One region of the Bacillus sp. Medicinal_06 genome, then DNA from elsewhere that is predicted to be linked to it. Evidence: riboswitches for the same ligand, from Rfam matches in the RefSeq annotation. Region 1 holds a riboswitch; each other region holds the start of a gene.
The links. A riboswitch is a leader RNA that binds a small molecule or an ion and turns the genes downstream of it on or off. The one in region 1 is predicted to bind thiamine pyrophosphate.
Positions count from the first base shown of each region.

Region 2: it holds a riboswitch for thiamine pyrophosphate, as region 1 does, so the genes downstream of both, tenA (thiaminase II) here and thiT (energy-coupled thiamine transporter ThiT) in region 1, are expected to answer to the same signal.
Region 3: it holds a riboswitch for thiamine pyrophosphate, as region 1 does, so the genes downstream of both, tenA (thiaminase II) here and thiT (energy-coupled thiamine transporter ThiT) in region 1, are expected to answer to the same signal.

Region 1 covers NZ_JBWYHD010000002.1:54,619-65,846, reverse strand. Annotated here, with positions in the region: gene AC1M36_RS03975 (MFS transporter) at 1-263, shown strand, start outside; gene AC1M36_RS03970 (hypothetical protein) at 314-547, opposite strand; gene AC1M36_RS03965 (DUF4247 domain-containing protein) at 626-1,435, opposite strand; gene AC1M36_RS03960 (DUF4178 domain-containing protein) at 1,448-1,954, opposite strand; gene AC1M36_RS03955 (DUF350 domain-containing protein) at 1,976-2,380, opposite strand; gene AC1M36_RS03950 (PspA/IM30 family protein) at 2,644-3,309, opposite strand; gene AC1M36_RS03945 (lipoprotein BA_5634 family protein) at 3,721-4,296, shown strand; gene AC1M36_RS03940 (FeoB-associated Cys-rich membrane protein) at 4,335-4,502, opposite strand; gene feoB (ferrous iron transport protein B) at 4,519-6,507, opposite strand; gene AC1M36_RS03930 (FeoA family protein) at 6,504-6,731, opposite strand; TPP riboswitch at 6,931-7,032, shown strand; gene thiT (energy-coupled thiamine transporter ThiT) at 7,128-7,793, shown strand; gene AC1M36_RS03920 (class D sortase) at 7,886-8,506, opposite strand; gene AC1M36_RS03915 (PspC-like choline-binding domain-containing protein) at 8,675-9,277, opposite strand; gene AC1M36_RS03910 (hypothetical protein) at 9,713-10,045, opposite strand; gene AC1M36_RS03905 (hypothetical protein) at 10,232-10,444, opposite strand; gene AC1M36_RS03900 (peptide ABC transporter permease) at 10,688-11,228, opposite strand, start outside.
Region 2 covers NZ_JBWYHD010000001.1:25,122-36,349, forward strand. Annotated here, with positions in the region: gene AC1M36_RS00135 (macrolide 2'-phosphotransferase) at 220-1,140, opposite strand; gene AC1M36_RS00140 (alpha/beta hydrolase) at 1,248-2,780, opposite strand; gene tenA (thiaminase II) at 3,104-3,793, opposite strand; TPP riboswitch at 3,974-4,080, opposite strand; gene AC1M36_RS00150 (MBL fold metallo-hydrolase) at 4,183-4,905, opposite strand; gene AC1M36_RS00155 (homoserine dehydrogenase) at 5,063-6,088, opposite strand; gene AC1M36_RS00160 (esterase/lipase family protein) at 6,224-7,411, opposite strand; gene AC1M36_RS00165 (lipoprotein BA_5634 family protein) at 7,715-8,395, opposite strand; gene AC1M36_RS00170 (ABC transporter permease) at 8,492-10,429, opposite strand; gene AC1M36_RS00175 (ABC transporter ATP-binding protein) at 10,404-11,174, opposite strand.
Region 3 covers NZ_JBWYHD010000004.1:1,500-12,727, reverse strand. Annotated here, with positions in the region: gene thiD (bifunctional hydroxymethylpyrimidine kinase/phosphomethylpyrimidine kinase) at 1-702, opposite strand, end outside; gene AC1M36_RS10335 (thiazole biosynthesis adenylyltransferase ThiF) at 719-1,738, opposite strand; gene AC1M36_RS10330 (thiazole synthase) at 1,731-2,501, opposite strand; gene thiS (sulfur carrier protein ThiS) at 2,504-2,707, opposite strand; gene thiO (glycine oxidase ThiO) at 2,723-3,832, opposite strand; gene tenI (thiazole tautomerase TenI) at 3,825-4,445, opposite strand; gene AC1M36_RS10310 (ABC transporter substrate-binding protein) at 4,456-5,457, opposite strand; gene AC1M36_RS10305 (ABC transporter permease) at 5,454-6,206, opposite strand; gene AC1M36_RS10300 (ABC transporter ATP-binding protein) at 6,203-6,952, opposite strand; gene tenA (thiaminase II) at 6,921-7,616, opposite strand; TPP riboswitch at 7,701-7,803, opposite strand; TPP riboswitch at 7,865-7,976, opposite strand; gene AC1M36_RS10290 (SH3 domain-containing protein) at 8,531-9,604, shown strand; gene AC1M36_RS10285 (hypothetical protein) at 9,611-9,943, shown strand; gene AC1M36_RS10280 (DUF3965 domain-containing protein) at 10,034-11,185, opposite strand.

The DNA of each region.
Region 1 (11,228 bases):
GTACGGGGTGGGCGGCACTCGCTACTCAGCAAAAGACACTCTTAGAAATTAGCCCAGATCACGCTACCATTTCAATCGCTTTGCTTAGCTCTATTAATTATTTTTCTGGTTCTATCGGGACGGTGACAAACGGAATGTTTTTAGAAAAAGGAATAGCTCCTATTACTTTACCCTATATAATAGCTGGTGTATTGCTTTTTGCTATAGGAGGCCAAATTTTTTTTATAGGTAAGGAAATTGTAAAAGCACGTGAACTTCACTAAATTATGATTCAAAAATAAAAGTCCCTATCTTCTAAGATAAGGACTTTTTCTTACGCCCTTCCCCATTTCCCACCACACTTCACCCACTCCACATACTTATGAAACATAGGTACTTGTTCTCGAAATTGAAAAGGAACATATAAGAAAAGAAGATATAGCGGTATATACATAATTACTAACACTAAAAATCCGGTTCCAACATTTGAAGCTACTGTTGTACTTGTAAACAGACTCATGAACAATACGAGGAATAACACGAAACTAAATCTTTTATAAGTAGTCATGAATCATCCCTCCTCTATAACTTTATAGTAGCATAAAAAAAGCCCAAGAAGCATCTACTCTGCTCCTTGGGCTTTTCTCTATCTTCTCTTCGTAATTTTCCCTGAACCACCAACCCTTGTTTTTGGGGGAGACGTATTCCTTGGCGGGCTTTTAATGGATGATTTTGGTTTAACATCAGATCCGCTAGAACCACCAGGTGATTTTGTGATTTTCCCTTTTTTCTCTGTAGATGGTGGAACCGTCTTTGTTCCTTTTTCGACAATGCTTCCTTGGTCTCCTACAGATGGTTTCGGCTCAATCTTATCACTTCTTTTAATAATAGAACCCTTACCTTGTTTTGTAATAGGCGGTGGTGTTTGTTTCTCTTCTTTTGTAGGCGGCCTGTCTGGAATAACCGGTTTATGATCTTTCCGATCTGTATATCCTCGGTAATCACCATGATACGATTTACGTGAATCAAATATATCATTTAATATACTCGCCATAATATATCCTTGTAAAAAGGACGGGTGATAATTTTGACGAACGTATTCTTTATTACTAATTTCAATTAATGTATCAGACGGTTTTTCTTTATCCTTCTGAAGATTATATAACTTATCAGAATAGACAAGGAACATCTGATTTTCATCTTCTTTAGATACTTGCTTCGGCTTTTTCTCATCAATCAGTTCTTTTGCAACTTCTGGAACTGACCGATTAGCAGCCCTATACACATAAGATTCTTGCTTACCATCTTTTGCGACGGATTCTAGTGGATAACGATCTTGAATCGATTTTTCACTTTGACACCCTGATAAAGCATATCCAGCAATTACAAGTAATGTAACGATGGCAAGTATAGGGATTACGAATGATTTAATCATGGTAAACAATCGGTTTGACATGATTACGCCCCCTTACGTTGCCCTTATAATTTGTACATCAGCAGGAAGAATCGATTCTCCCTCATACATCATTGTACGTCCGTCTTGCCACTCAATGCGAAGTAGCTGCCGGTTATCAGATTGAAACTCCCACACATATTGTTCATCAGAGACAGCAAACGGTGTTTTTCCCATCACAACAACACGTCCGCTATATTGTTCTTCCATATGATACTCGATATCATCCATTTCAATTGTCGTTGGAATCTCATCTATCGAATCTAACCGGCCATCAATTGGTGTATACAACTTATAATACGTACTTTCACGATTTTCAATTTTTAAATAGCGAATTGTTTTCCCGTCCTGTAATGTTAAGACAATTTCATTCCGAGAATGCATGCTTGTTTTTCCGATCAATTCATACATCACTAATGAAACTTCAATCATATCGCCAGGGGCTAACGTGAGTAACGATTTCTCTGGTTTCACAGGCTCTGGACTTTTTATTATATTTTTAATACGTTTAAATAAACTCATGATGTATCCCTCCTTTTCTCGTTATAGACAAGCTGCTAAAATGAGGGCTCCAACAATATGTAACGAACCAGCTAATAAAGCATGTGCGACATGACCTTGCTTCGTTCCCTCTTCTAAATCTAAACCTGCTACTTTTTTCAAAATCAGTTCAATAAACATCTCTACAACTAATAAAATAACGAATGAAACCGCTGACGCAAGGAGCGCCTGCCATAAATCATTTGCTTTCGTAATTGATTGTGACAAAATATATCCTTGTGCAAAAAGCTTCATAATAAAACGTGTTGTAACCGCCATATTACCTTTTTTAATCTCTGTCAAATCGTTATATTTCGTAAAAATAGAATCAACCCACATAAGTGCAAATAAAAGAACAGCACTTGCTCCTGTCCATACGAGCATGGCTAACACATTCATCCATGTCATACAAAAACCTCCTCCTAGAAAAATAATAAGAAAACCGACATGATTGCTTTCCATGACATGCCGGTTTCTTTATCTACTATATATCTATTTTGATTTCCCGCATCTAAACTACAGCTTTGAAAATAAAAACAGGTTTCCTCTCATTCCCTATTTCTGTTCTCACACGGCATGGGATCCAAAAGAGCACTGACCGCTCCTACACACGGCCGGACACTCTCTTCCACCCAAAAAAGAAAGGTTTTTAGTCCTTCATTTATATATTATTATTTCTCATACTGCTTCATAATACGTGCTAATTCATCATCCACAGCTGAATTTTTATTTAAAGCTGCAAATTCCTCATCTAACGACTTTTCTTTTTTGTAAATTTCGCCGCTTGCCTCTGCTTCAGCTTCTAATTGAAGAGCTTTTTCTTCCATACGGCTTAGGCCTGCTTTTGCAGTATTGGCATCGAATCCAGACATTGCTTGATTAATGCTCTTTTGCGCCTTCGCAGCATTCACACGCGCTACAAGTGTTTCACGTTTATTTTTCAGCTCGGTTAATTGCTTACGCATTTCTTCTAACTTCGCACGAAGGTTATCAGCAGCTGCTTTATTTTGCTCATAGCTCGCTTTATATTCATTCATCTTTTGCTCTGCATTTTGCTTTTCCTCTAAAGCACGGCGCGCAAGATCAATATTATTCGCTTGAACAGCCATATGTGCTTGTTCTTCACGTTTCTTTACAAGTGCTTCTTGCTCTTCAAATAATAATTTAAACTTTTTCTCAAGCGCGATTTGAGCTGCTACACTCTTCTCAGCTTCTTGTACATCTTGCTGCATATCGCGTAAATATTGATCTGTCATCTTCACTGGATCTTCAGCTTTTTCAATTAGTGCATACACATTTGACATCGTTAAATCTCTTAATCGTTTAAATACAGACATTCATATTCCTCCTATGGATTACCTTATATTTCAAATTTACTTCCGGAAAAACTTTCCTTTACAGTAAGAATATTCATTTCCAAAGCCTACGTGTACATTATATCAAAACTAAGATGTCCTTACATGTTATTTACTAAATATACACCCTATAATCTGACATTGTTATTGCAATATGTACCCAACACCATAACTTTCATCTATATATTCTCTCCTTTCCATGATATTTTCAGCTCTTTTCAATACATTACATAATTGTAATGTTACTGTAAGCTAACTCGATAGTTAGAAAAACGTTATTCTTATAAAATGAAATCAGAAGCGAGATGAAACAAAAAAACAATTTTGCTTCTCTAAATTTAAAAAACAATACATTTGTATTTACTATAACGTATAGAAAAAGGAGACAAGAAAATGAAAAAATTAGTAGGAATCGGGTTAGCAGCAGCAATTTCATTAGGAGCGTTATCAGGTTGTTCTTTATTAGGTGAAAAAGCAAATGGCTTAGTATTATACGGAACGGATCAACAAGTCGAGCAAATAGCAGATAAGAATAAAAAAGATGTAAAAGAAAAAGATGTATATAAAATGAAACTTGCAATATTAGAAGATAAGAAAGTACTTGTAATGGACAAAAAGACTGGTGAAGAACTAGTGAAAAAAGAACTACTTAAGAAAGTAGAAAAAGATGACACAAAAGCAATCGATAAACTACCAGCAGTAACAGCGGATCAAGGTGTATTATTTGCGAAAGAAAAAGTAGAGAATGCGACAATTGATGGAGCGAAATTAAAATATGAGAGTAACACAATCATCGGTGATGGTCGTTCTTATGCAGATATGTTTGCAATTGTTGATGATGCTGCATATGGTAATGTGAAGGGCGAAGAGAAGACTGTAGGTGTACTAAAATTTGATAAAGACCCTAGTAAAGAATTACCTGGAGCAAACGGAGTAGAGGCTTCACAACTTGTAAAAATTAAAAAGTAGGTCATAAAAAAGCTTTGCGAAATTCGCAAAGCTTTTTTCTATTTATTCACGACCTGCTCCATATCGGGACTACAACTCTTTGACTGACATGATTTATTCAAGGAACACGCTGCACATTTCCCTTTTTTACTTCTCTTTACAAAATTGAATAATGTATATCCTGCATAACCAAAAATGACAGCTCCAATTACAATATTGACTATCATTATGATACATCCCCTTCTAGAATCCAAGCATGGATCCGACTTGGTATATAACGAGCGTTAATGCATAAGCAATGATAAGTGGATAAACAACAGAGAAAATCGTCCATTTTATAAACCCTGTTTCACGACGAATCACAGCTACTGTTGCTAAACATGGAACGTATAACAAAATGAAAAACATGAACGCATAGGCTGATAATGCAGTATAGTGCGCCCCCATTACATTTCCAAGCACATCTTCTTTCACTGCATAAATAATCGCCATTGTTGAAACAACAACTTCTTTTGCTAAAAATCCTGTTAAAAGCGATGCTGCCGCTTGCCATGTTCCAAAACCGAGCGGTGCTAAAATTGGTGCCACGAACCCACCAATCATCGCTAAGAAACTATCTCCCATATCTACACCAAATCCAGATGGACCAGCATAGTTGAGTAACCAAATGACAACAGACCCACCAAAAATAAATGTACCAGCTTTACGTACGAAACCTTTTCCTTTTTCCCATGTGCTCAGCCACAATGTTTTTGCTTGTGGCATACGATAAGGCGGAAGCTCAATCACAAAAATAGACTTTTCTTCTTTTAAAACAGTCATAGACATTACCTTTGTAACTAATAGCGCAAGTACAATCCCTGTAATGTATAAAGAGAACACGACAGTCGCTTGGCTATTCGGAAAAAAGACTCCCGCAAATAATGCATACACAGGTAACCGTGCTGAACAAGACATAAATGGTGTTACTAAAACAGTAAGCAGCCTCTCTTTCTCTTGTTCAATTGTTCTTGCTGCCATAATGCCTGGTACGTTACAACCAAAACCGATAATCATTGGAATAAACGCCTTCCCATTTAAACCGAAGAATTCCATAATCCGGTCCATAACAACTGCAATTCGTGCCATATATCCTGAGTCTTCTAGTAATGAAATAAAGAAAAAGAGTGCAAAAATTTGTGGGACGAATACTAATACAGCACCAACACCAGCAATAATCCCCTCTGTAACAAGCGCTTGAATAAAATCAGAGGCACCAATAGTTGTTAAGCCCGCTGTTACCCAATCGGTGAGTTGCCCACCGAAAAATTCATCAAGCATATCCGACAAAGGCGTCCCAATCCACGTAAACGTAACCTGAAAAATAAAAAACATAACTGCTAAAAAGATTGGAAGTCCCAAAACTTTATGTGTAATTAACTGGTCAACTCTTTCCGAAAAAGGAACCTTTCCTTCTTTTTCATGCTGAATGACATTTGTTTTGAACTTTTCAATATACGCTGCACGTGTATTATAAATATGCTGCTCTAATGTACCATCAAGTTCTTCTTCCAGATTAGAGCGAATTGCCACAAGTTCCTTATAAATCGGTAATCTACTCACTTCTTGTTCCACTACTTCATTATTGCTTAAAAATTGAATTGCAAGCCATCTTGGGTGTTCATAATTTTCCTTAGTTAAAAATCCCATAATCTCTGCAATTCCTACATCTATTTTTTCACCATATGAAAGAACGAACGGCTTTTTCTCTTTTTTATCACTCTCATGCAAAGTAGCAAGTAACTCTTCACAGCCTTTCCCGCTTCTCGCAACAACAGGAACGACCGTTACTCCTAATATTTCTGATAATCTTTTTACATCAATAACAATCCCGCGCTGCTTTGCAACATCGATCATATTTAACCCAATTGAAACTGGCTTACCAAATTCCAGCAGTTGCAATGTTAAATGCATATTGCGCTCAAATTGAGAAGAGTCAACAATATTCAGCATATGTTGAAATTCTTCTTTTAATAGAAAGTTTGTAACGACACCTTCATCACGCGAGACAGGATTTAAATCATATACACCTGGTAAATCAATTAATGTCCCTTGCTTATTCTTTAACTTACCAATCTTTTTTTCTACCGTTACCCCGCTCCAGTTTCCCACGTATTCATAGGAACCAGTTAACGCATTAAATAATGATGTTTTTCCTGTGTTCGGATTCCCTAGCAATGCAACCTTATTCACGCTAATTCCACCTTTATCATTTTCGCGTCACAATGACGAATACTAATTAATTGCCCACGGCATTCTAGTGTACATGGTCCCTTGAACATCGCTTTTTGTTTTACACGAAGTTCACTTCCTTCAGAAAGACCAAAAGCAGCTAATCTCCGCTTTAACAACTTATCTAACGCCTGTATATTTTTCACTAGTGCCTTTTCACCTATTTTGATGTCAACTAGACTCATAATCCCCCTCCTCAAAAGAGAATGATAATTATTTTCAGATAAATTATATCATATTGCATGAATCACTCACTATAGCATTCCCCTACCTATTTGTTAACATTTTTGAACAATTCTATTTTCATACTTTTTCCGTTATATAAATACCCATTTGCCATTCTCATCCATTTCAATTACAATGAATCTAACAATCAAAGAATCTCGTTATCACAGGGGGAGCCTCGTTGCTGAGAGGGAATATAATATTCCGACCCTTAGAACCTGTTAGTTAATGCTAACGTAGGAATTGTGCAAACGTCGAAATACATCTACCCCATCATTTTTTATTTACGTATTTCATATCTCCCTATGATACATTATTCTTTTTTTGTGCAACTTGGATTTAGGGGGAATGACAATATGCGTAACACCAATTTACAAGCGATGATTGAATCTGCAATCCTGGCAGCCTTTGCCTTGATCATCGACATTTTACCACTATCAATTAAACTTCCAACAGGCGGTTCTGTTTCATTTGCTATGATTCCTATTTTTATTATCGCTTACCGCTGGGGATTCAAAACGGCTTTCTTAGGAGGCTTGATTTGGGGACTGCTGCAAATTGTAGTCGGAGATGCTTATATTTTAACGCCAGTGCAAGCATTCATTGAGTACTTCGTTGCCTTTGCTTTTGTCGGCTTTGCCGGTTTATTCTATCGTCCCATTCAAAAAGCACTTGGAACATCCAGTCCTAGTAATGAACCATCTAGTCTAGGTAGTCGCAAAGATAAATCTTCACCAAAAAACAATCAGGGGAAAAAAGTGGTCGCTTATATTATCCTTGCTACATTTGTTGGTAGCTTTGCACGTTATTTCTGTCACTTTATTGCCGGTGTTATCTTCTTTGGAAAATACGCACCGCCAGGACAGTCAGCTGTTCTTTATTCATTGATTGTTAACGGTAGTACGATGCTTGCTTCTTTCGCTTTATGTACAGTATTATTACTCCTTCTATTTACAACAGCGCCACGCTTATTCAAAAGTGCAGGTGTATATAATATAAACACAAAAAAGAAGAGTGCTTAAATGGCGCTCTTCTTTTTAATTTAGTGAGTTATATCAATGCTCTATTTCACATTCTCTCATTCTAAATAGCTAAAGACAAAAATACTGTAATCTCATTTTGAATCAGTAGCAATTAATTTTGCCTCAATAATATATCGATCCGGGGCATCGCCTATGTAATCAAATGGATAACAAGTCGTCAATGTTAATGTTGGTGCTTCTTTCTTTACAATAACTGTGCGATCATCAGCATCTGTAATCCATATTTTTTGAATTTCATACGAGTAAATTTTATTATCATATTCCACGATAAGATGATTTTTTTCTTTCAGCTCTCCTAATTCTGTAAATACAGTATCACGATGTCCACTTAATACAGTATGTCCTCCTTGGGGTGGTACTGTTGTCATATCACTAACAAACATACCTACACCTTTTTTCAATGTAGTATTATTCGTCCCCCAGTATACCGAAAATTTCTTTTTGATTTTCGGTATACTTAATATAGCTACTTTCTCTCCTTCTTTGTGTTGGATTTGAGAAGAGGGTACTTGAGAATTTGCATTTGTTTCAGTAGCAGTGTCTTTTGATGTTATCCTTTCAAACTGCTTGACCTCTTCTATCGTTAAATCTTGCGCCGAACTTTTTCCTTTGTACCATTCAAAAGAGTAATAAGCACCAACAAGAATACCAATTATCATGAAGGCAACTCCAATACGATTTAGAAATGTCACCTTTAATCCCTCCATTCCTCATTATTATTTCTCTCCTTATATACCCTTTTTAACACCACTTCTCATGTATTTATAAGATATATCCGAGATGCAAAGATAATTTACAAAGCAAAAAAGCTGCCAAAAGTAGCTATTCAACTACTTTCGGCAGCCTCTTATTCAAAATATTTAAAGCATAACGCCATTATCTTTAAATACATACCAAGTACCATTAATCAAGTGTTTGCCTGTTGCCATTGCACCATCAGATTTTAAATAATACCATTTTCCACTCTCTTGTAGCCACCCTGTTTTCATCGTGCCATTCGAATTCATATAATACCAACCTGTATCAGTTCTTACCCATCCAGTTCTCATTAATCCACGATGGATGTAATACCACTTATTTCCTTCTTTTAACCAACCAGTTTTAAATGCTCCATCTTGGTTTGTATATAACCAGCGATCTTCATCCTGTATCCAACCAGTTTGCATAATACCATCTTGACCTAAGTAATAATCTCTTCCATTTACTCTAACATAATCGTTTTGCACCATCATTCCATCTATACAGTAATACCATTTTCCGTTATAACTTAACCAGCCTTCATGAGCTTTTCCATCTTTATCAAAGTAATACCATGCATCTCCAGTTTTTACCCATCCCATTTTTTGTATAGCTTGTTCTTCTTTCGGGATAGCCTGATTCACATTTTCACTTGTTTCTCCATAAGAAACGGCAGGTACTAAAAACATTACAGACATTAAAACTAGCAAAATAATTTTTTTCATTTTTCCCAGTCTCCCAAATAATAATTTATTTTGGTTTCTACCTCTATAACCAAATTATATTACGAATTATAAAAACAAACAACATTTTTGTAATATAAATGTAATAATTTTATCTTTTTTGTTACTTTAGATATTTTATCGTTACTATTTTCCTATTATATTCTTAAAATAATATATATATCCGTTTTGATTTTTCGACATATAAGTTACGGTTATGAAAATAAAAGAAGGTCTTCACTCCTTTTCTCCTTCTGTTTTCACATGGCATGGGGCTAAAAAAAGGAACCGATCGCTTCTACCTATGAGCGGATTCTCTCTTCCCCCTAAAAGGAATGGTTTTATTTCGGTTTTTCAATCCGTATTTATATAGATGTTTATCTTCACTAAAAAAGCATTGTAGATTCCCTCTACAATGCTTTTTCTGTGTCTCAGTATTTAATTGTTACTTTCACGTGAATGTAAAGTAAAAGGATCTGGAGTAATAACTAATTGTCTCGGCTCAGTTTTCTTTAAGTGATTAGTGACGTTACACTTACTATGTTGAAAGGACCATGCTTTAATAGGATTTGTAAAGATGATTCTTTGCTCTTTATTAGGGGTCTCTTCTTCAAAATTACAACTTTCGCTCCATTTACACCATTTCATTGTAAATTGTGAAGAAGAATGATCTTCTTTTCGATCAAATAAGTGCGAAAGGCTCATCTCTTCATCTAGTATCATAGTGTTACTAGCCGATAATAAAGCAATGGTCATCCAACGTTTCTCCATTCCCTCCTACTCCTTTTCACATATAATGCCTAAAGCGTATTTTACCTAAAATGTGCTTGCCTTTTACCTTACACCTATAAGTTTATCCAAAATATCACTACTCCACTATCGATTTGTCTTACAAATTACCTTACATTTTTGTAAGGAATAAAAAAACCTCCATTTAAATGAATGAAGGTTTTGAAATCATTTTTTATCTATATATTCTTTCATATCATCTAATCCAGCTTCATACAGTTGGAGCAGCATTCCATGAGAAATCGCACCAAGAACTAAAGTCATTCCAATCAGTGAAACTCGAATAGCAGGAACATCAATTATATAAGCCAACATACCAAGAACGATTGTTAGAAGCAATGCTTTTATAAATGTAATACTTGAGTACTGTTTCTTTTTCATGATTATCACCCTTTATGGAAGCGTTTTCTTAATATAGTTATTATATCATATCATCAGACCTTTTTGTGGATATTTTTGTAAAAAGACTTCCGTTTTTAAAAATAAAAAAATGACCTGCACTCGTTCTCTCCTTTTGTTTTCACTTGGCATAAAGCAGGAAGAAAGTTTGACCACCTCTATGTATGGTCGGATGCTCTCTCCCTCCTAAAAAGAATGATTTCATTTCGTTTTTCAAATTTGCATTTATATATTATGTCTATATCCGTTTACTACTTTCGTCATACAAAATAAAAGAAGCATATAGAACAGAACTGGAATTATAATCACTCTTGGCTCTAGCATTAATTCGCCATAGTAATAGCTAATTAAATTTGCCCAGTCATTTAAGTATGGAAAATATATATGAAATTGATCATGAGCTTGCCCAGAAACAATTTTTGTTCCCCCTAAAAATAATTTAAAAATGGCAAGATGTAACATGATTAGTAATACTTGCACCATCTGTTCTCCAATTTGAAATATAATTTGTGGTTGCAATACTTTCATAATATGAGTCCGAAATATATGCCATCTACTACCTCCTAATACAAGGGAACTTATCACATACTCTTGTCTCCAAATGTGCTGAACCTCTTTTTGAAAAAATCGTGTCATTCCTGGAACTGCCACAAACACAAATACAATCAATTGTATACATAATAATTCTATATTTGTGACAATAGGTTTCGTTCGTAGTTCATACATGATAAATGGGGTTAGAAATAAAATACAAAATAATGTTTGG
Region 2 (11,228 bases), on a different contig from region 1:
AAATTATAAATAACATTCCTAAAAATCATCTTAATCCTACTAGTACCCAAAAGTAAACAAAAAAACAAAGCTATAATTGACAATAGAGATCTAGATTTGTATAAAGAAATGACAAATCCCGCTATTTGTAAATTAGCGGGATTTTGAAATTATCTTGCTGTATATTTAATATGATTATACTTTCCCTCACAACGCAGCTACTTCACACAATATAATTTACTATTTTTCACCTATCCCTAAAGCTCCACGTGCCATTTCCATATGTGCTTCTTTCTTTGTCTGTAGTGCAAATAATCCAATCATAACTGGATAAGCAGCGCCAAGTTCAATAATATGTTCAAGCATTCTCGGCCAAACTTTCCCTCCTGCTTTTTCATATTCGTTTAATAGTACTTTCAAATTCTCCTGTCCAAAGATTGTAAGATAAAGAGTGAAATCAGTAGCTGGATCTGTCACTTTCGCTTCTGTCCAATCCAAAAGTCCTGTTACTTTGTCATTTTTATCAACTAAAATATGCGGCGGATGTAAGTCACCATGAACAAATGAAGAGTGCTTTGGCCAATACGATTCATCTGCAAGCCATGTTTGCCAACGCTCCCATAGTTCATCTGAAACACCAAGTTTTGATTTTATTTGATGCATTCTATCTATTAACAATTGCTTTGCTTCAGCAGGTTGAAGAACTTCAATTCCCTTTTTAGTAGCCTCATTATAATCAATCGAATGCAAGGCGACAAGTGACTCTGCTAAAGATCGGATAAATGTCATAGATGGTGGATCATTTTGAATATGCCACACATAATTTTGTATTTCTAAATCAATCACTGCTGCAGGGTTACCCTTTACTAATGGATAAGCAATTAATTCTGGTGTGTTGATTTTCCAATTTGGTACTGCAACAGGTACATATTTTTGAACAAGCTCAAGTATTTTCCCTTCTAATGCCCCTCTTTCAATTACATCTGGTCTTCTTGGTTTCCGGAGAACCCATGAAACACCCTTTTCATCAGTAGCAAATACAACTTGAAAGTCCATTCCTGATTCATTTAATTCAGCGCTTTCTTTATTTAATTGTAAACCATTCTTTTCTGCAATCTTTAACATTGCTTCTATACTTTTCTGTTCATTTGTATTTGTCATAGATAGACACTCCTCTGAAATTTTTCATATAATTACAAAAAACACAGACTGGGTGCCCGTGTTTTTTGTAAACGAAATGAGCTCTTATAAATATACTGTCCTTATTTTTATTTCGCTCTTCCTTGCACCCACGTAGCAATATCATTTATAACATACTCAGGAATATTGGCTGGACTATAATATTCATCCGGTTTACTTAATTCCCCATCTCCTTCTGTAAAGAAGTGATTTAACTTTGGATAAAGTCGATAATCTACATTATCTCGCTCTTTTAATTGTTCTTTCCAAAGAGGAATTTCGATTTTTGATTGAACTTGATAGTCTCTTTCTCCTTGAATAATAAGAAGCGGTGTCTTTTGTTCTTTAGACATTTCTGCCGCCTTAATTTTACGGATAGAATCCCAAAATACAGGCGCTCCTAAATAAAAATCTTTTGGAGGGTTTTTTCCAGAAAAATTAGGGTCATTTAATAATTCATATTGCGCTTTATAAAATTTATATTCCTCAGCTGTCATTCTGCCGATAGAATACAAGTAATCAAATTGATCTAAAACAACATCCTGGAATGTACGAGCTGGTCCTCCCATCACAATTGCCCCAGCAATATTTTGATTTTGGTCTTTTTCGATCATTTTCGGAACCATCATTCCGCCTTGACTATGGCCGAGAACATAAATTTGATTCTTGTCTATCATAGGATTATTTTGAAGAAAACGAGTCGCAAAAAGTGCATCATCTGTTGTTTCTTTATCAACTGTATAAAACGGACTAAATTGTGTTTTCAATCCATGTTCATATGTTCGTTTATTATAGCGAAGAACAGCAATTCCTTTCGAAGCAAGACCTTCAGCTAAATCGCGAAACGGTTTTAAAGCAAACGCAGTTTCATCTCGATCGCTTGCTCCAGATCCTTGCACAAGAATAACCGCTGGGAAAGGCCCCTCTCCCTTTGGAACAGACAGTGCTCCTGGTAATGGGAACGCGCCACTTCCGACTACTACTTCTTCTTCAGTAAACGAATCAGGATTACTATATGCCGGGCGCTGTGCAACAGAGTCGGATGACATACTAAGCTGGAAATCGTCTATTTTTCCAGATGGATCTAATCTAAACATGAAAGGTACAGTGAATTTTTCAAATACTAATCCAATTTCAATGTTTGTATGAACGGAATTCGTCTCTTTTTGCTTTACCTCTCCAATTCCAATAAAAGAACCTGCTTGTAACTGCAGGGGAAGTTCCTTCCAATAACTCTCCAGCCACTTTTCAGATATTATCTTCTGTAAAGGTCGAGAAGTTAAATCAAATGCAGATTTATAATTTTCAGTATGCATATAACGGATAAATGTAAGAGTAGTAGATATAACAGGATTTTCATCATCAGCATTGTTTATTTCTTTTATATTTGTGTTTGTTTCTTTGGATGTTGAGGTAAATTGATGGTTGAATGGATTATTATATGTATAAGGATAAAAACTTATTTTCAATGCATCTGTATTTCCCCTCTCATACAGACTTGGAGAAATTGCAAAATTTTTAGGTTGAATGGATTCTGCTGCGTATGAAACTGAGGGAATGCTTATTGCACAAATTGTACTAACGAGTAAAATCTTATTCGTTATTCGTTTTCTCGTTTTCATATTTATTGACTCCTTTCAAAGTTAAATTCTTTTAATACAACATTCCAAGCATTGTAAGGAAAATAAAAAACATCAAAGAGATTAATAAATTTCTTTACGCCCTCTAACAAAGAATGTGATATTATAAACAAACTTCAATAAAAACTACCTTCTTCCTCCTTTTTATTATGTAATTTTTTAATAATATATGAGCATCTAATTAGTGAAGTTGATTCTTCTAAAAACAGAGAAATAGAAATATTATTTTCGTACAAAAAAATGACTAAACTAAGTTAGTCATTTTCTATACTTTTTACACGCGTGATAAGAGACATATTTGTTTCTTATAAACTTATATCTTCTACTTGTTTTTCTACTGGCCATTTTTCTAATGTGTAAGCCATCTCCCAAAATGAATATTCATATTGACTACTAATGACAAAATGCTGTTTCATGCGCTTACGATCAGTTTCTGTTACTGTTTCTGCAATGGCATCTAATCTGGCAATTTGCTCTTCTACTAAAGTACGGAACCAGTCAGAACCATATGCAGAAATCCACTCTTGGTAAATGGGTTCTTCCGGTTTACATTCCTTAAGTCGCTCACCAATTTCATAATAAAGCCAATAGCACGGCAAAATCGCTGCGATAACATCCCCAATATGTCCCTCGTATGCAGCGCGATACATATGTGATGTATACGCATAAGCCGTCGGTGCAGGAATGAACGATTCTTTTTCTTTTTCCGTAATTCCTAATTTTTTCGCAAAATTCTCATGCAGCGATAATTCAGCTTGGTATGTATTTTGTGCATGGTGCGCCATACGAGCTGTCGTTTCTAATTCAATCGCTTTTGCTGCTCCTAACGATTGGACTCTTGCAAAATGACTTAAATAATATGAATCTTGCAGAACGTAATAGCGAAAACTAGCTAAATCTAATGTTCCGTTCCCTAGTTTTGTCACAAATGGATGATTAAAACTTGCTTCCCAAATCGGATTAACTTCTTTACGTAATAACTGTGAAAATAACATGATAGACCCTCCAATAAACGTTTTAATAATAAAAAAATGAAACAAGTTTCTTAACGAATTGCTCGTTAGCTACTAGATTACTGAGACTCACTTCAAGTAGGTGCGCAAAATAAAAAAGCTTTCTTTACACACACGTAAAGAAAGCGGACTGGACATTATCAATATTTAAAAAAATATCATATTCTGTCACTTCCACTTCCCTACGCTGGTATTACCCAGATCAGGTCCTAAGGGTTTCAAAGATATTTTTTGATCTCAGCCTTTAAAAGGCCCCCCTAGTGGATAAATATATATAACTATTTAACTTTGATATTAATCATAACATATTCTAGAATACTATCAAATATTATTTGTAAATTCAATATCGCTAACATATAGGCACGAAAATGTTAGCAATCCTCTTCTACTAATCTCGCTATTTGCTCCTTCACATTCAAATTACAAACACCACCGTGATAACAAATCACCGTCTCAATATCAAATTCTAAAAATCTTCTAAGCGATTTTGTAGCTGTATCCATGTCTGGCGTTGTATGCGGAACAGGTCCTTTTAAGTTTCCACCAACGCATACTATCGCGTCGCCCGCAATTAATGTTTTATATTTTTCACTATATAAACTAATATGTCCCGGAGTATGCCCTGGTGTATGAATCACTTCAATGCCTCCGAAAAATGGTAGTCTTTCTCCGTCTTCTAATGTCCGATTTACTTTTGCCGTCGGAGGATTTTCATATAGAAATTGCATAACTTCTGGAAGTGCATCCCATTTGTCTTTACTCATTTTACTTGGATCCGTTTTCATTAAATGCACTTGTCCTTCAATATATGGCTTGTCTAATTCATGTGCGTATACTTCAATAGAATGGCCTGCCTTCTGCTGTATTTCAGGAAGACTTCCAATATGGTCTATATCTTGATGGGTTAAAATAACTGCTTGTAATTGTTCAAAAGGGACACCAATACCAATCATTGCATCACGAATCCCTTCTAATTGGCCTGGCATACCAGTATCGATTAATATAGCTTCTTTTTCATCCCAAAGTAACGTGGGATTTAATTCGAATTCTTGAATTTTTAATTTTAACACCGCTAAACCGTTTTCTATTTTCATATTACACGTCTCCCTCGATACATAAATTAGTGAAGGTATTTCACTTACTAAAATGTATCACGTTAAGGATATTTAATCAAACACTAAATTTATAATCATAACACAAAAATATTTATTTGTCAAATTTCTTTATTTGATCTACAACCAGAATTTTTCATCACACATCTTTCCGATACAAATTAATTAAATCTTTCAGAGCTGCCGCTGCTGCTGCTCTTGGGTTCGAGGCTCCCCCGATTGAAGTAACTCTTCCCATCGTATCAGTATGAAAAGTGATTCCTTTTTCCGTTCCATTTACATGAGCTAAAGGATGCTCTTTCCCTATTTCACGCGGACATACTTCAAGTTTAGGGTTCCCTGAATGGTCTCTATATGCCGCTCCAATTAGTTTTAGAGATTTACCTTGTGCTTTTGCTTTCTCTATATCTTGTTTCGTAATACCCTCTATCCCATTTACATTTACGTAATCAAGAGAGTATTCTGACTGAAATAAACTGTTCGCTAACAATAATAGTTTACAGGCACTGTCCATTCCACTTACGTCTAATGATGGGTTTGTTTCAGCGATTCCTTTTTGCTGCGCTTGATGCAGTGCTTCCTCAAATGTTACATCTTTTTCGTACATCTTTGTAAGAATATAATTTGTTGTTCCATTTAAAATACCTTCTATACTTTCAATTTGGCACCCTGCTAAACTAAATTGTCCAATATCTAATGTAGGGAGCGCAGCTGCAGTTGCACCACTATAACGAATACGTACGTTAGCTTTCGTTGCTTTTTGCTTTATTTCTTTCCATGCGCTAACGAGTGCACCTTTTGAAATAGCGACTACATCCATATGATTTTCAATCGCTGTTTCAATATATGTTCTTCCAGGTTCACCTGTTTGAAGATTAGTTGGTGTTGATTCTATTAATACATGACCAAAAGGCATTTTTTCACTTTTATCGAGTGGATAGTTTTTGAGATATCTCTCCAATGCATTAGAACCTGTACCATAAGTTAATAATTCTTTAATATGTAAACCTTTGGCGCTAAAGAGATTGACTGTACTTCCCATAACTCCAGTAAGGACAAGTTCGATACCGTACATCTCATTTATATATAAAGCTTTCTCAAATACCAATCTTACAAACTCTTTTCCAACAGTTCCATATCCAGATATTACTATGTTAACTCTCACATCATCACCTCAAACTATTGTGCTATTTTAATGTTAACTCCATTATACTCCGAAAATATGATGTGATTCACGAAAGAAAACTCCCTCAAAAAAATTTGAAGGAGCTGCTACATTTCAATATAAATATGAAGCCAGTTATTTCGGTAAATTGGATAGCTTTTCAGCAATCTTTCGGTAAAAAGCATTAATATCAGAGAACCCTAAGGAATCCGAGACACTTAATCCAACCATATCGAGGTGATCCCAGTTTTGTTTTGTCTCAATATGATTCCATTTCCCAAGTTCTGGCGCACTACTATTATTTATAACCACATCAGTTGATGGTCCTACCATAGAGTTTGTATTTACTACTCCGTCATTTTCCCACCAGGATGAATCAATGAATGTACGATTCTGTTCGTATCTTGCATATGACCCTAAGAAAATTGCATTTCCCATCAGTGCCTTATTCATGGTGATGTGCGGTAAATGAATTCCCGTTATAGGTGCTACTTGTGTTGCATGTCCACTGTAAGAAAAATAATATACATCTGGTTGCGCTTTTACCCAAGTGTTCAATTCCTTTGCTCCATCTGTACTTAAATCCCATTGGCTTATATCTTTTGTATCCTTCAAAATGGAACTATTTAAGACACGGTTTGAATATTGATAAAATGATTCCCCAGCTCTTTTTTTAATTCCCCATTGATCCAATTTAAAATCGTATAGTGATAGATTGTTATTTTCTCCAACTCCAGCAGTTGCGACGAGTAATTGCTTTACAGCTGGCAAGAGTAAACTTCCATCTGCAAGGGTTGTCCCATTGTGAGGAGTGGCTAATGTCGTTACACTATGAACGTATGATTTTCCTCCCTGAAACAACGGAGACATTTTCACATCAGCATGTTGTTTTACATATTCTCTCTCTTCTTGATTCCCTTCTTTTAACAATTGGACTAGCGTACGTATTGTTTGTCCTCCCATACTATGTCCTACTAAATGAAGCTTATTTGTCTCACTCCAATTTTGAACAAACCCTGTATATGTTCTTCCATATCGATCGTGTCCATGTTTTTCGGCATGAGCTGCTCCATAATCTACTGTTCCACCATTGATTTGAGCGTATAACTCACAAGCACGATCCCAGTTACTTGATAACGGCCCAACAGCGGCAGTATGAACATTGTATCCATCTCTCTTTAAATTTTCTTGAATATCGTGAACACCACCCCAATACTTTACACCCAATAATTCATCTCTGCCCCATCCTGTAAAACCATGTACAAGAATAATCGGATTGTTATTTTTCTTCCCTTCTTCTGCTTGTATTGGCATCGGTAGCATTACACTCGAAGCGATACAACATAAAATTAATAATCCCCAAAGTAATCTTTTCATTTTACATCCCCTTTTCTTTTTCTCTACATCCCTAATAAAACGCTTTCAATTCTACCTCCTTCTTATGTGATAGAAAAAAGATCCACAAAGATATACCAACGCAATTTGCAATGGCTATATAATGTGGATCTCCAATTCTCTATCACATTTATTAACTTAAAAATAATGTAAACAATATTATTTGAATTGTCTATCTATTATGAAATATTACATAGTTGATAAAGTTTTGTTGACAATTCCCTTTCCCTTTTAACCTTCATCCTCAAAAGTAACAAATTTGACCGATATTAATTTATGAAAATCTTTGACTTGCCTTTTTATCTTTAAATATTCAGTTTTTAATGTATTATCTGTCGACATTTTAGGCTTTTCGTAACCCAATAATTTTTTGAAGTGAATAATCTGTAACTTTGTTTCATCCGCTTTTATCTTTCTATATACATCCTTTTTTGCAACAATAAGATACCATTGAGACTTATAATCACGAGAATTTCCAATCCAAGCATCGCTGTCATATGAAACAGGAATTTCTTTACTGTTTAAATCGATACTTGTAATATGTTTTTCCTCTTCATGTGTAAATAATAACGAAGCTTCTTTTGGGATTTCCGGTAATTTTTTTATAGAAGTATAACCGGAGCGATTATTCATATCATTCTTCCGCAAAATTCGATCTTTTATCATAGCTTGCGCTGTTGTTTCATCTATAATAAGCACTTTATTTTCACCAAAAACGCCCGTTTTCACTTCAAATACTTCTTTTTCTTCTATATTTTCTTTGTAACGTTCAAAAATAGGTAAAGTAAATTGTTCGTCTCCAATCATTATCATCCCGTTCGCAGGCCGTTTATTTTCTTCAGAGGAAGAACAGGCACTTAGGCTTATGACAATCAGGACAATTAATATAAAAAAAGATATTGTTTTTCTCATTATGACTCCTTTCATTGTCTAAATTAATTTTCAAGTATACTCATTATGGTTATTTTCCATTTACCTTTGATACAATCAAAACTTAATAGTCATATTTTACTGATCCATAGTCCTATAAAGTTTTTGTAAGTAACGCCAACGAGTCATAAAAAAATACAAGATTTGTATACATACAAATGAAATTAAGATGATAATTGAACTATTTAAAATAGAAAAATCCACTAATTGTTGCAGTGCGGTATATGCAACTGCAGTATGAATTACCGCAACAACAATTGGTAAAAAGAACATGATTAACAACTGTCTTGTTACAACACCTTTTAGTTCTCGCTTACTTAATCCCATTTTTGAAATCATTTTATATTGTTGTTGATCCCGGTCTAAATCTGTATATAAACGGAAATAAATAAAGCTCGCTGCAAATGTAAAAAAGACAATTCCTACTAAAACACTCGCCATAAGTAACAATCCGTTTGTTTGTTTCGCTTGTAACCACTGCAATGCTAAAGCTTCAAAATAAAAGCTACGCTCTCCATTCTCTATACCCAATATGTTATTTAATTGATGTGAAATTTCCTTTGTTCTCATCCAATCATCTACAACAAATCCGTAAATACGCTCTTTAGAGAACGTGATATCCTCACGAGCAATGAATGGAACTTTATCATATACTTGGTCTTGTACTGCAATTAAAGTATTTCCTACTTCATGTGGTAGAACCAAGTTCTTTACAGCTTTCTTTACATGAAATGTTTTCATCCAATCCCCATGAATCACTTCAATTTCCTTTTTAAATTGATTATTTTCAAACTCTTGTTTTTGCGCTATCCACCCTGGAACTAGCAAAATTTCATCTTCTCTATCAAGCGTTTCTTTTTGGTAGCCAAGAGACTTCGCAAGATCATTATATTCACTTAATTTCATAACAGAAACATCGCTTTCTGTATATTTAGTAGAGGCAGAACCCAGTCGATAAGCAATATTTGCCTCATTAAGATATTTCTTAATTAAAGCAAGGTGCTCATTTTCCATCTTATTGTCTTCAAAACTCATATAGGTAAACGTATACGGATTGGTCATTCTTGACAGTTCTTTATTTCCAAGTGCAGCAGTAGTTCCAATTGCAGTGAACGCGACTGCCGAAATGATAGACACAATAAAAAACATCATTGCATTATCTTTCATTCGATATATTAACTCTGAAAACGTTAGTATATTTGTTTTCTTTAAAAATAAAGATTCCCGCTTTTTGGCAGCTTGCAATAGAAAAACACTGCATTGCGTATACAGAAAATATGTACCAATTATAACCAATAACACACCTAATCCTAATAACGGAAAAGAGATGATTCTTCTAAAGATAATATACAGTACGATTCCATATCCAGAACTGATACTAACAAATGATAGAAGCGATAAAATAATAGAAGCTTTCGGTTCAGGCTTTGGTTTTTCTTCTGCTTGAATAAGTTCCACAAGTTCAGTTACTTTAATCATCTTAAAAGTAACAAGTGATACAATTAAAAATAAGATAAGGAATGTAACAATAGTTAGTAGAATCGCTTGAATTGGAATATAAAAAGGTAGTCCCTTGTTAATCATTAAAATACTTGCACTAATAAGTAGTACCAACTTGGAAAATATAAGGCCAATCATAATGCCTATAAAGATTGAACCAAATCCAATTAACATATTTTCAATAAGCACTAACTTTTTCAACTGTCTTATAGACATTCCTTGCATCATTAAAATGCCAAACTCTTTTTTACGTGTTTTTAAAAATGAGCTTACTGAATATAAGATAAAGAAAAATGAAAACACAAAAATCAAGCTTTGTGAGATCCTAAATCCAATTGTACCAAGTTCACTTATCGTTTCACTTGTCGATTTTAACTCACCAGTTAAATCAGGGTGAAATAATAAAAGCGCATACGTAAAGAAAATCATAATAGAAAATGTACTACTTAAAAAATGAGCGGCGTACGTCCGTTTATTACGGAAAACATTATTAAATGCGAATTGACGAAAAGTCATGTCTTTTCCCTCCTAACAACGAGAGAACATCCATAATTTTTTGATAAAAAGCTTGTCTACTTTCACCGCAATAAATTTCATTATACAATTCACCGTCTTTAATAAAGATAACGCGACTACAATAACTTGCTGCATATGGATCATGAGTAACAAGCATCATGGTTGCACGTTCTTTCTTATTCAGTTCTTCTAACATACTCATCACATCATTCGAAGACTTAGAATCTAAATTTCCCGTAGGTTCATCCGCTAATAACAATTGTGGTTTATGAATGATTGCACGAGCAATTGCGGTTCGCTGTGCTTGACCACCTGAAATTTCATATGTTCTTTTATGCAAAATATCCAGAATGCCTAACTTTTCTGCAACTTCTTCTACCCGCTTATTCATTTCCTTTACAGCCACTCCATCTAACGTCATTGGCAACACAATATTTTCTTTTACGGTAAGTGTACTGAGAAGATTAAAAGACTGAAAAACAAATCCTAGCTGTTGTCGACGGAATAATGCTAGTTTTTCAGATGACAGCTGAAAAGGATTCATCCCATTTATTAAAATGTTTCCTGATGTTGGTGAATCAATCGTAGATACCATATTTAACAATGTTGTTTTCCCACTACCAGACGGACCCATAATACCAACAAACTCACCTTCTTGAATAGATAAATCAATATCAGCAAGAGCTTTATAAGGAACTTTCCCCTTATATACTTTACTAATTCCTTTCGCCTGCAATATTTCCATACCACATTCTCCCTTCATTTATTCTGCTTAGTTTAAAGTGTAAAGGAGTTATCT
Region 3 (11,228 bases), on a different contig from region 1:
AACCGCTTCTTCAATCGGATACCCTTTTGCAAGTCCCGCCGTTACAGCAGATGCAAATGTACAACCACTACCATGCGTTTGTTTTGAATCAATTCTTTCGCTTCTAAATTCAACAAACTGCTGACCATCAAAAAGTAAATCAATTACTTCGTTACCTTGGTATTCAGCATGTCCACCTTTCATAAGAACATACTGAGCACCTAATTTGTGCAATACTTTTACAGCTTCTTTGCTATCTTCTATATTATGAATCTCCATTCCTGTTAATACTTCTGCTTCCGGTACATTGGGAGTTATAACTGTGGCAATTGGTAGTAAATATTCCTTTAATGCTTGCACAGCTTCTTGTTGTAATAGAGATGCTCCACCTTTTGCAATCATAACAGGGTCTAGTACAATATTATTCCAGCCAAATTTTTTAATGTTTTCTGCAACAACCTTAATAATTTCGCTACTAAATAGCATACCAAGCTTCACAGCATCTGGTGTTAAATCTGTACCAATAGAATTTAATTGCTCCTGAATCCCTTCTATTGCAACTGGATATACACCTTGCACACCAAGTGTATTTTGGGCTGTAATAGCAGTAATAACCGTCATTCCATATACACCTAGCTCTTGAAATGTTTTTAAATCTGCTTGAATCCCAGCACCACCGCCGCTATCAGATCCAGCAATTGTTAAAGCTTTATTCACTTTCATCTCACTCACCCTTTTCCTATCCAAAATAACGATGGTAAATTGTTTTTGCTTCTACTATATCTTTCGTTCCATGTACAAGAACCCGGCCATCTTGAAACGCAACTAGTCTCTTATCTTCAACCGAAAATGATAATAAATATGGATTCACCATTAAATCAGTTACACGATCGCGCAGCAGTTCTTTATACCGTTCAAAATCTAATTGTTCTTTATGGGGAGGTCTAATTTGAACTGTATTTCTCCCGCATAAAACTGCAGTTTTTGACGTATTATCCTTATTTAAATACGGATACACAGCTTCCTCACCACATGAAGGACAATTATGTTTTCGAAGTTTTTGTACATTCATACATGAATATTCATTTTTCCATACATCAAACGATACAAGCTCTTCCCTAAGTGCCTCATCATCTCCTACTAAAAGTTTAAGAGTTTCCGTTACTTGGTGAGAAACAACGAGAGATACAGCAGGTGAAATGATCCCTGCTGTATCACATGTCGCTCCGCCAAGCGGGATGGATTGTAATAAACAAGATAGACACGGAGTCTTTCCTGGTAAAATCGTATAAGAAAGACCGTAGCTTCCTACACACGCCCCGTAAATCCACGGAATAGAATACTTTTGTGATATATCATTAACGATAAAACGTGTTTCAAAATTATCAGTCGCATCAATCATGATATCAACATTTTTAACGAGCTCTTCTAATTCTTCAGCTGTTACATCCTGGACAAGAGCCTTTATCGTTACATGACTATTAATTGCTTGCAAGCGCCTTTGGGCTGCTATAGCCTTGGGAAGATTATTTTCTACATCCTCCTCACAATATAGCTGCTGACGTTGTAAATTACTCCAATCAATATAATCGCGATCGACAATTGTTACACGGCCAACACCAGCTCTCACAAGCATCTCTGCATTCGCACTACCAAGTGCTCCCGCCCCGATAATTAGTACATGCTTTTCTCCTATCTTTTGTTGCCCTTTTTCTCTAATTGGAGAAAATAGCTCTTGGCGAGAATATCGATTATTCAACTACACTCATTCCTTCTAAAGGACTACTTGCCGTCGCGCAGCGCTTACGTGCAATACGCCCTGCTTCAAATCCTAAGCGCCCTGCATGAATACCTAGTTTCATTGCGGATGCCATTTTAATAGGGTCTTTCGCGCCTGATACAGCTGTATTTAATAACACGCCATCTGCTCCCAATTCCATTGCAAACGCAGCATCCGCTGGGCTACCAACACCAGCATCAACAATAACTGGTACTTTTGCTTGCTCAATAATAAAGCTTAAGTTTAATGGGTTCACAATGCCAAGACCTGAACCAATTGGTGATGCACCAGGCATAATCGCGTGAACACCAAGCTCTTGTAATTTACGAGCTAATACAACATCATCTGATGTGTAAGGAAGAACGATAAAACCTTCTTCTAGTAGCATTTCAGAGGCTTTTAATGTCTCTACTGGATCTGGTAATAACGTTCTGTCATCTCCAATAACCTCTACTTTTACCATGTCACAAAGCCCTGAAGCTTTTGCTAATTTCGCAATACGAACTGCTTCCTCAGCATTTTTCGCTCCTGCTGTATTTGGTAGTAATGTATACTTTTTCACATCAATTTTTTCTAACAAATTCGGTTGGTCTGCATCAAATATATCCATACGACGTACTGCAAATGTTAAAATTTCTGCTTCTGATACTTCAATTGCTTTTCTTTGTACATCATAATCTGAAAATTTTCCTGTTCCTAATAAAAGTCTAGAATTGAATGTAAATGGTCCAATGTTTAACATAATCAACCGCCTCCTACGAAAGTTACAATCTCAATTTGGTCTCCATCAAAAACAGATACGCTTTGATGGTCTTCTTTTGTTAAAATATCTGTATTGCGTTCTACTACAACAATCTTTGTATCTAATCCTAAATGCGTAAGCAGTTCTGCTACTGTCTTAACACTCCCAGGTACCTCTACTTGCTTACCATTAATTTTTAAGTTCAAGCTTCCATCCCCTTTCTAAACCGTTTTAGAAAGCAATGAATCTAGTAAATGACTCCCCTGCTTTCCTTCTATTACATCTGCCATATATTGACCAGAAACAGGACTTAATAAAATTCCGTTTCGGTAATGGCCTGTACAAGCATACAATCCCTTTATTTCCTCATGCGCTCCCATATAAGGAACTTCGTGATTAGATTGCGGGCGTAACCCCGCCCAAGCACTTTCCCATTCTGCTTCTTTCAAAGCTGGTAAGATTGTATAAGCACGCTCTAGTATTGAAGTGATACTTTCTGGTTGTACAGATTTATTAAAGGTATGAGGCTTCATTGTTGCTCCAATTACATAACGTCCACCACGTTTTGGCGCGATATAAAATCGTTCTTGAAAAATAGGAGATTTTAGTAGGGGTTTACGGCTCTTTACAGCAACAACTTCTCCTTTCACAGGGTATGTACCCCACTCTTTATCAAAATGATGAAGAAGTTTTGTGCTCCATGAGCCCCCGGCAATTACTACCTTTTCACATAGAATCATACCTTCATTCGTAATAATCCCTACTACTCGATTGTTCTCTATTTTGATATCAAATACTTCTGTTTGTTCATATATATCAGCTCCAGAAACGGCTGCAGAATGCGCAAATGCTTTCGTAAGTTCCGGCGCAGTGACATGACCATCTTTCGGATAGTATACAGCCCCCATAATGGATGAAGAGAGGAATGGCTCTTTTTCACGAAGCTCATCCCCGGTCATAAAATATGATTCTTCACCTGTTTTCTGTTGCCAGCCCATAATATCTAGTATTCTTGCCTTCTCATCTTCAGTTTGAGCAATACGATAGATACCTTTCTCTTCATACCCAATATCAATACCCGTTTTTTCACGTAACGTTTCTGCAAGTTGCGGAAATATTTCACGGCTTTTCCTAGCAAGCTCAAATAGTGGATCATACGCATCCCACTCCGCCTGTACACCAAGCAAACCTGCCGCTGCTTTAGAAGCTTCAGATGCAATTCTTTGTTTCTCAACAATCACCACTTGGTATCCTCTTTCCGCTAGAAAATGTGCAACTGAACTACCCATTACACCACCGCCAATAATGGCTACATCATATACCTTACTCATGATTTTCCGCCCACTTTCTTATTGTTTCCTTATACAATCTTGCTTTCTCGTATGGAGTACGATTACTGACAATTCCAGACATAACAGCAATACCACTCACACCAGACCGAAGAACCTCTGCTGTATTTTCAGGTGTTACCCCTCCAATAGCTGTAATCGGTATCGTTAATCGCCTTGCCATATCTGAAATTTCTTCTAATCCTCTTGCCGGAACGCCCCTCTTACAATCCGTTGGAAATACATGGCCATAAACAAGAGAATCTGCACCGTTTTTGAAAGCTGTTATCGCTTCTTCCAAAGAATGCACAGAATACCCAACATGCAAATACGAAAACTTTTCTTTCACAGACCTAACATCTGCACTTCGATATCCCAATTGGACGCGAGGGATATGTAATAAAATTGCAATATCGATTCGGTCATTTATCACAAGCTTAGATGCTGGAAAGCCCCTCTTTAGGAGACCTTCCACACCTTCATACAACTCTTTCGTACTTTTTTCTCGCTCACGAATATGCAAATAATCAATCTCACTCTCAATTTGCATCGCTACATTCGTTAACTCTTCGAATGTCATCTGACCATTTGAGATAACATGGAGCTCGCCTTTCATATTCACTCGCCTACTTTAAAATATTTTCAAATAATTCATTGGCAGGAATGCTTTCTTTTGTCATTCCTTTTTCTTTCAACCATTTATTTTGTTTTTCCCATGACTCTTTTGTGTCTGATAAAAATGGCTCATCTTTCGTTTCCATTTTCTCTAATAAAATTTTCATACTTTCTTTTTCAACTTCCGGAACAAGCGGGAAGTTTTCTTTTTCTTGATGATCTAATAAAATATTTAGTGCTTCATCTGGGTTTTTCTTCATGAAGTCGTAGCCCTTTTTCGCACCACGTAAAAATGCTTGTAATGATTCTTTATCTTTCTTCAATGTTTTATCACCTGTGACAAAAACAAGTTCATGATAATTTGGTACACCATACTCAGCTGGATTAAAGTATGCTGGCTCATGGCCTTGATGGCGCATAACAGGAACTTCATGGTTAATGTAAGCACCTGTGACAGCATCTACCTTTTTCGTAATTAACGCCGGCACCAAATCAAATCCAACATCTACTACTTTCACAGCACTAGGATTTCCACCAGCTTCTTTTACCATCGTTTTTAAATATGCCTCACTTAAAGGTGTTCCAGAATAACCAACTGTTTTACCTTCTAAGTCTTTTGGTGATTTAATACCTGCTGATTTTAACGATACAACATGATTTAGTGGTGAACGGACCACAGCTCCAATTGATTTCACTGGAATTTGTTCATTTGCTCTTGCGATGACAACATCTGGCTGATAGTATAGACCAACTGTTACTTTTCCTGCTGCCGCTAACGTTAATGGATCGGTTGGATTAGATGGGAATTTAATATTCACCTTTACTCCTTCTTCTTTAAAGTAGCCCTTTTCAATCGCTGCATAGATAAAACTATGAACCGCGTTTGGATACCAATCGAGCATCACTGTAATTTCTTTCTCTTTCTTTTGCTTCTCTAATACTGAATTGCTAGAACATCCTGCAATCATTACAACTAATAATGTAAACACAAAGATGCGCTTGAATAATTTCATGAATGTTTCCTCCAACTAATGAATTTCTTTTCTAATATCGAAACGAGTAATACAAAGAAAATAGCTAGTAATGATAACAGTACAATCGGTGCAAATACGCCTGCCCCATCTAACTGCGTCATCATTCGTTTACTAAAGTATCCTAAACCCGCTTGTGCACCAAGCCACTCGCCAATCGCTGCTCCAATTACACTAAGCGGAACAGCTATTTTTAAAGCAGAGAAAAAGTACGGAAGTGCAGATGGCAATTTTAACTTTAGAAAAATATCTTTTTTCGTTGCACCATATGTAACTAAAAGCTCCTCCCATTCCTTTTTCGTACTGCGTAACCCATCATACGTATTTACGGCAATTGGGAAAAATGTAATCAAAACGGTCACAACTACTTTGCTCCAAATTGAATATCCAAACCATAAAACAAACAATGGTGCTAGCGCTGTAATTGGAATCGTTTGTGATGCAACTAGTAACGGATAAAATGCTCTTTCTATCCATGTGCTAGCATTCATTAACATCGCGAGCCCCACACCAAGTACAATGGAAATAACAACTCCTATCAAAACCACGTATAACGTTGCCGGCAAATGAACTGTAAGCAATATATCTTGCAACGCCCACATTTTCGCTAGAATTGCAGTAGGAGATGGCAATATGTACATCTCGTCAACAATTCTAGCTCCCACCTCCCAAGCTATGAGCAGTATGCTACTTAAAATCAGTGCAGGTAATAACTCTGTCACACGCTTCATACGAGCACCTGCCTTTGCAGCATACTAAGTAATTCATCTTTTAAAGCTAATATCTCAGGTTTATGCAAATCTTTTCTTGAGCGATCTATTCCAAGTGGTACAATACGCTCCGTCAAAGTGGTAATAGGCTGCTCGGTCACAACTAAAATTCGATTGGAAAGAAAAAGCGCTTCCTCCACATCATGTGTGATAAATAAAATTGTTTTTTGCCACTGTTTCCATTGTTCAAACAACCATTCTTGCAACGTTGCTTTCGTTAAAGCATCTAATGCGCTAAAAGGTTCATCTAACAACAAAACGTCCCCGCCTGTTAATAAGGTTCGAATAAAGGATACTCGTTGCCGCATACCACCTGATAAATCTTTCGGATATTTGTTCTCGTATCCTTGTAAACCAAATTGTTCTAACAGCTCTTTTGCTTTTACATGTGCTTCTTTTTTCTTTATCCCCTGGCACTCTAACGGCAATGCTGCATTTTCAATAATCGTTCTCCACGGCAGAAGCATATCTTTTTGTGGCATATACCCTACAGGATGACTCGTTGTTTCTGTCAGTTGAATATTTCCAGCCGTAGGTTCTTCTAATCCTGTAATTAAACGAAACAATGTACTTTTGCCACAGCCACTCGGCCCAATAATGCTAACAAACTCTTTTTCTTGCACGGAAGCATCTAGACCGTTTATGATTGGCTTTTCATCATAATGAAAGGAAACATTATGAAATTGTAGTATGCTCTTGCTCCTCAAAACCCCACATCTCCTTACGATACGCCATATCCCAGAATAAATACTCAAATCGGCTAGAATATAAGAAAATCTCTTCTAATCTAGCTAGCTCTTGTTCAGATTTCCCTTCAGCTAGTTCATTTAATAAATCCATTAGCCAAATGCAAAGACTTCCATACTCTTCTGAGCTATATCCTTGAATCCACTCTCCGAAGAACTCATGATCCCTCGCTCCTGGAATATCATTTAAACGCTTTCCAATTTCCCAATAACTCCACATACATGGAAGAAGAGCCGCAATTAACTCTGCAAGCGTGCCATTTTGAGATACTGACATCATATAGTTTGTATACGCTAAATTTTTAGCAGATGGCTTTGCTTCCTCCATCTCTTGTATAGAAATACCAAGACGTTTTGCATACTGTTTATGAATCGTCATTTCTCCATTTAAAATACCATCTATTTGTTCTGCAAATTTCCCCATCACATATGGATTCGTTGCCTTTACAACTCCAATTGCATAAACCTTCGCATAGTCTAGCAAATATAAATAATCTTGTACGATGTAATATTGGAATTTGTCTTTTTCTAACGTGCCATCCCCCATTCCAGTTACAAATGGATGGTTATGACTTTTCTCCCAAACAGGCTGCACAGTTTCAAATAACCTCTCACAAAATTTCATTTATATTTCCCCTTCCTTTATATCTATTTATTAAAATAAAAAACCACTTCTATATAAGAAGTGGTTCAGCAAATAAAAATACATTTATTCGTTGCTCCACTTCCCTTCGCTAGTATTACCTAGATCAGGTCCGTAAGGGTTAAGGATTATTCCTCTCTCAGCATGCAAAGCACCCCTAGTGGTTTTCACTATTAAATTGGCAAATAAAAAAGCCCCGTTTCTTTACGCAAAGAAACGGGGACCTAATGTTCATGTCCGAATTGCTTCCCTACGCTAGCATAATCTAGATCAGGTAGTAAAAGGATAAAAGACTTTCGGTCTTACTCTCAGCTGGCAACACCAGCTCTCCTAGCACAATATGAAATTACCATAGTCAGTATAACATTGTCATGTGTTATCAGCAACTGTTTTAAATTAGCATGGCACTTAAAAAGGATCTGGTCGCTTCTATGCATAGGCGGATTCTCTTCCCCACCTAAAAACGTTCTTCTTCCATTTTTTCAATTTGTATTTCTATATTTATTCTGAAAATACTATATAACTCCATTTTGATTTTTCGACATATGAGCTACGGCTATGAAAGCAAAAACAATTCTCCATTTATCCCCACTTTTTGTTTTCACACGGCATGGGGCAGAAAAAGGCCCTGACCGCTTCTATCCATGGACGGATCCTCTCTCCCACTCAAAAAGAAAGGTTTTATGTCGATTTTTTAACTGATATTTATATAATTATCTTTTATCCAAACTCTAATGATTGTTTATCTGTTATTCTTGTAATATATTTCGATTCCATTAAAAAGTCGTTATTTTTTTCACATATCATATTACAGTTATGTGAACAATGCACAAAATATTATATCTTTATACTATAATAAAAAATATATTAATACATCGATGGGGGGCTAATATTAGATGAAACAGAAAGCTACAGCTTTAACGGCAACTACTGTCGCAGTCACATCTCTACTTCCATCCATAAATCAAGTAGACACACGTACTGCAGCAGCCCAAGAATTGCCTACACAAAACATTCAACATATAAAACCAGGCCCAGAAATATTATATTTGAATAATAGGATAAATACAAGAGATAAAACTAACTCCTTAAAAAAAACAAATATTGCGTTTACTAAATATACTGAACGGAACAATAGTTATATCGTAAATGCCAATGTGTTAAATATTCGTTCTAAACCAAATATCAAATCCTCTATTATTGATAGATTATCCAATGGTAAATTCATCTCCGTCCAAGAAACAAAAGGGGATTGGTATAAAGTCTCACATAATGGGCAACAAGGATATGTAAAAAAAGAATTTGTATCTCATACATCAGAAGCATTAGTAAAAGGGGTTACAATACAAAATGAATCTTCCTTTTACGTTGCTACACCTACCTTAAAAGTCCGCCGTGGAGCTGGAACAGATACTGCTGTAATTGGGGCTTTACAAAACGGAACACAAGTCACTGTTATAGAAACAGTTGGTACCTGGTACAAAGTTCGCTTCGGAACATCTTACGGATTTGTAGCAAAGCATTATATTATTCAAAAACAACCACAAACGAGACAAGCCGCTCCTTCTATTCCTGCTGTTTTTAAATTCCCTACTCAAGGAACGATTAGTTCTACATTTGATATGCGCTGGGAACAAATGCATTATGGTATAGATATTTCCGCACCAGGTAATGTTTCAATTCATGCAGCTGCTGCAGGTAAAGTTATAAAGTCTTATTACTCTGCTAGCTATGGAAATGTCGTATTTGTAGCACATCATATTCGAGGTAAACTATATACAACCGTTTACGCTCATATGAAAGACCGTTCAGTACAAGTTGGTGATCAAGTTCAAACCGGGCAATTATTAGGATATATGGGAAATACAGGTCATTCATTTGGACAACATCTCCATTTTGAATTACATAATGGTGAATGGAATTTTGAAAAGACAAACGCAGTAAATCCACTGCCTTATTTGGTTCGGTAATATTATATGTCACGTAATATACCATTAATAATTGAGTATATAGCTTTTCTCGGTTTAATCTGTTGCTTAGTCATTTACAATACGAACCTTGTCTTTTTGGGTATCGTCATCTCATTTGTTGCTATTGAATCATTGATGGAAGCATTCAAAATTCGACTGAAGAAACAAATTTCTCATATATATACTGCATTTATTATTATAAGCGGCTTAATAACAAATATTATTTATAGTGGTTTTCATATGGCTGCTATATTCCCTGTATTTTTTATAGGGGTGCTAACCATCATTTCCCAATATATTTATATTCCTGAACACCGTAAGAACCAACAAGAAGCTTAGAACAGCCTTCTACATTTACGACGAAAAAAGGGGTCTCACTTAAAATGAGACCCCTTTTTTCATCTATACATTATATTGAAAAATTTCTTTTTATCCACACGCATATCGTTCATAAATAAAACTTAAATTATATTTCTTCTCTAAGCCCATTCGTTGTTCATCATCACACCAGTAAAATAAAATATCATGAATCGTTGCATAACGCTTATTCTTTAGAAATTGCTTAATAAATGACGGTAAACAATCGTGTAATTGTATAAATATATAATTCCGCAGGATTTCTTCTTTATGTTCAATTCCTTTACAAACATACATCAACTCTTCACAATAATATGCATGTTGCGGAACTTGAATCATTTCAAAAAATGGTACATATGATAATAGTTTTCCAATGAAGTGCTCGTATCGATTCATAAACTCAAATGACATATGCTCCATCATTTCCTTCATTACATAAAGATAATCATCCACATGAGTAGTTTTTAGCGGATTAAGGCGGTCAGAAATTTGAGCGATTACAGCCCTTTGACATGCAACAACAGAACGACTCGGTCCATAATATGTTAAAAAATCCGTACACTTACGATATTTTTTTAATAAGTCATATATGTATAAGTCATAAACGTATGTATTACAGTATATTGCTAAATTCATCATCTCTTGATCCAATTCTTCTTTGGACAATCGTTTTGCCTGTTTGCAAATATAAAAAAATGTAAGTTCCATTACTTCCTTATGAGATAATAGCTTTTCACATTTTTCAATACATTCCTCATTAAATTTAATTCTTTCCCATATCATTACATCTCTATTTTCCGATTTCCCGATGCGATATTTTACAATTAAGTAGTTCCAAGCCACAACTTGGGTTAAAACATCCCACGTTTCATATTCCATAGATGTATGTACAAATTCATCTAATTTATGGTTCACCATAAATGTATAAGCTTCCTTATACCAACCGATGTCCTGACATAAACGAACAATACGAACTAAAGTTGGTATTTCATCTTTATGAAACTGTGGCAACTCCTTCACTTTATTCATTCCATATAAAATAAACGGAGCCAAGTTTTCCTGTTTATAAAATTCTTTTTCTTTCCAAGCTAAAATTGTCCGTTCTTTTCCTTCGCCTTTTGGATGATTTGGTACAAGTAAGGAAAATAAATCTGCAAAATTAGTTGGTTCCACATAAGCCTCTGTAACCAAATTCCAATTTGGATTACTCTGTACCTCCCTCATATTATTTCCCCTCCGTTTCTATTTATATAAAATCTTTGATAGT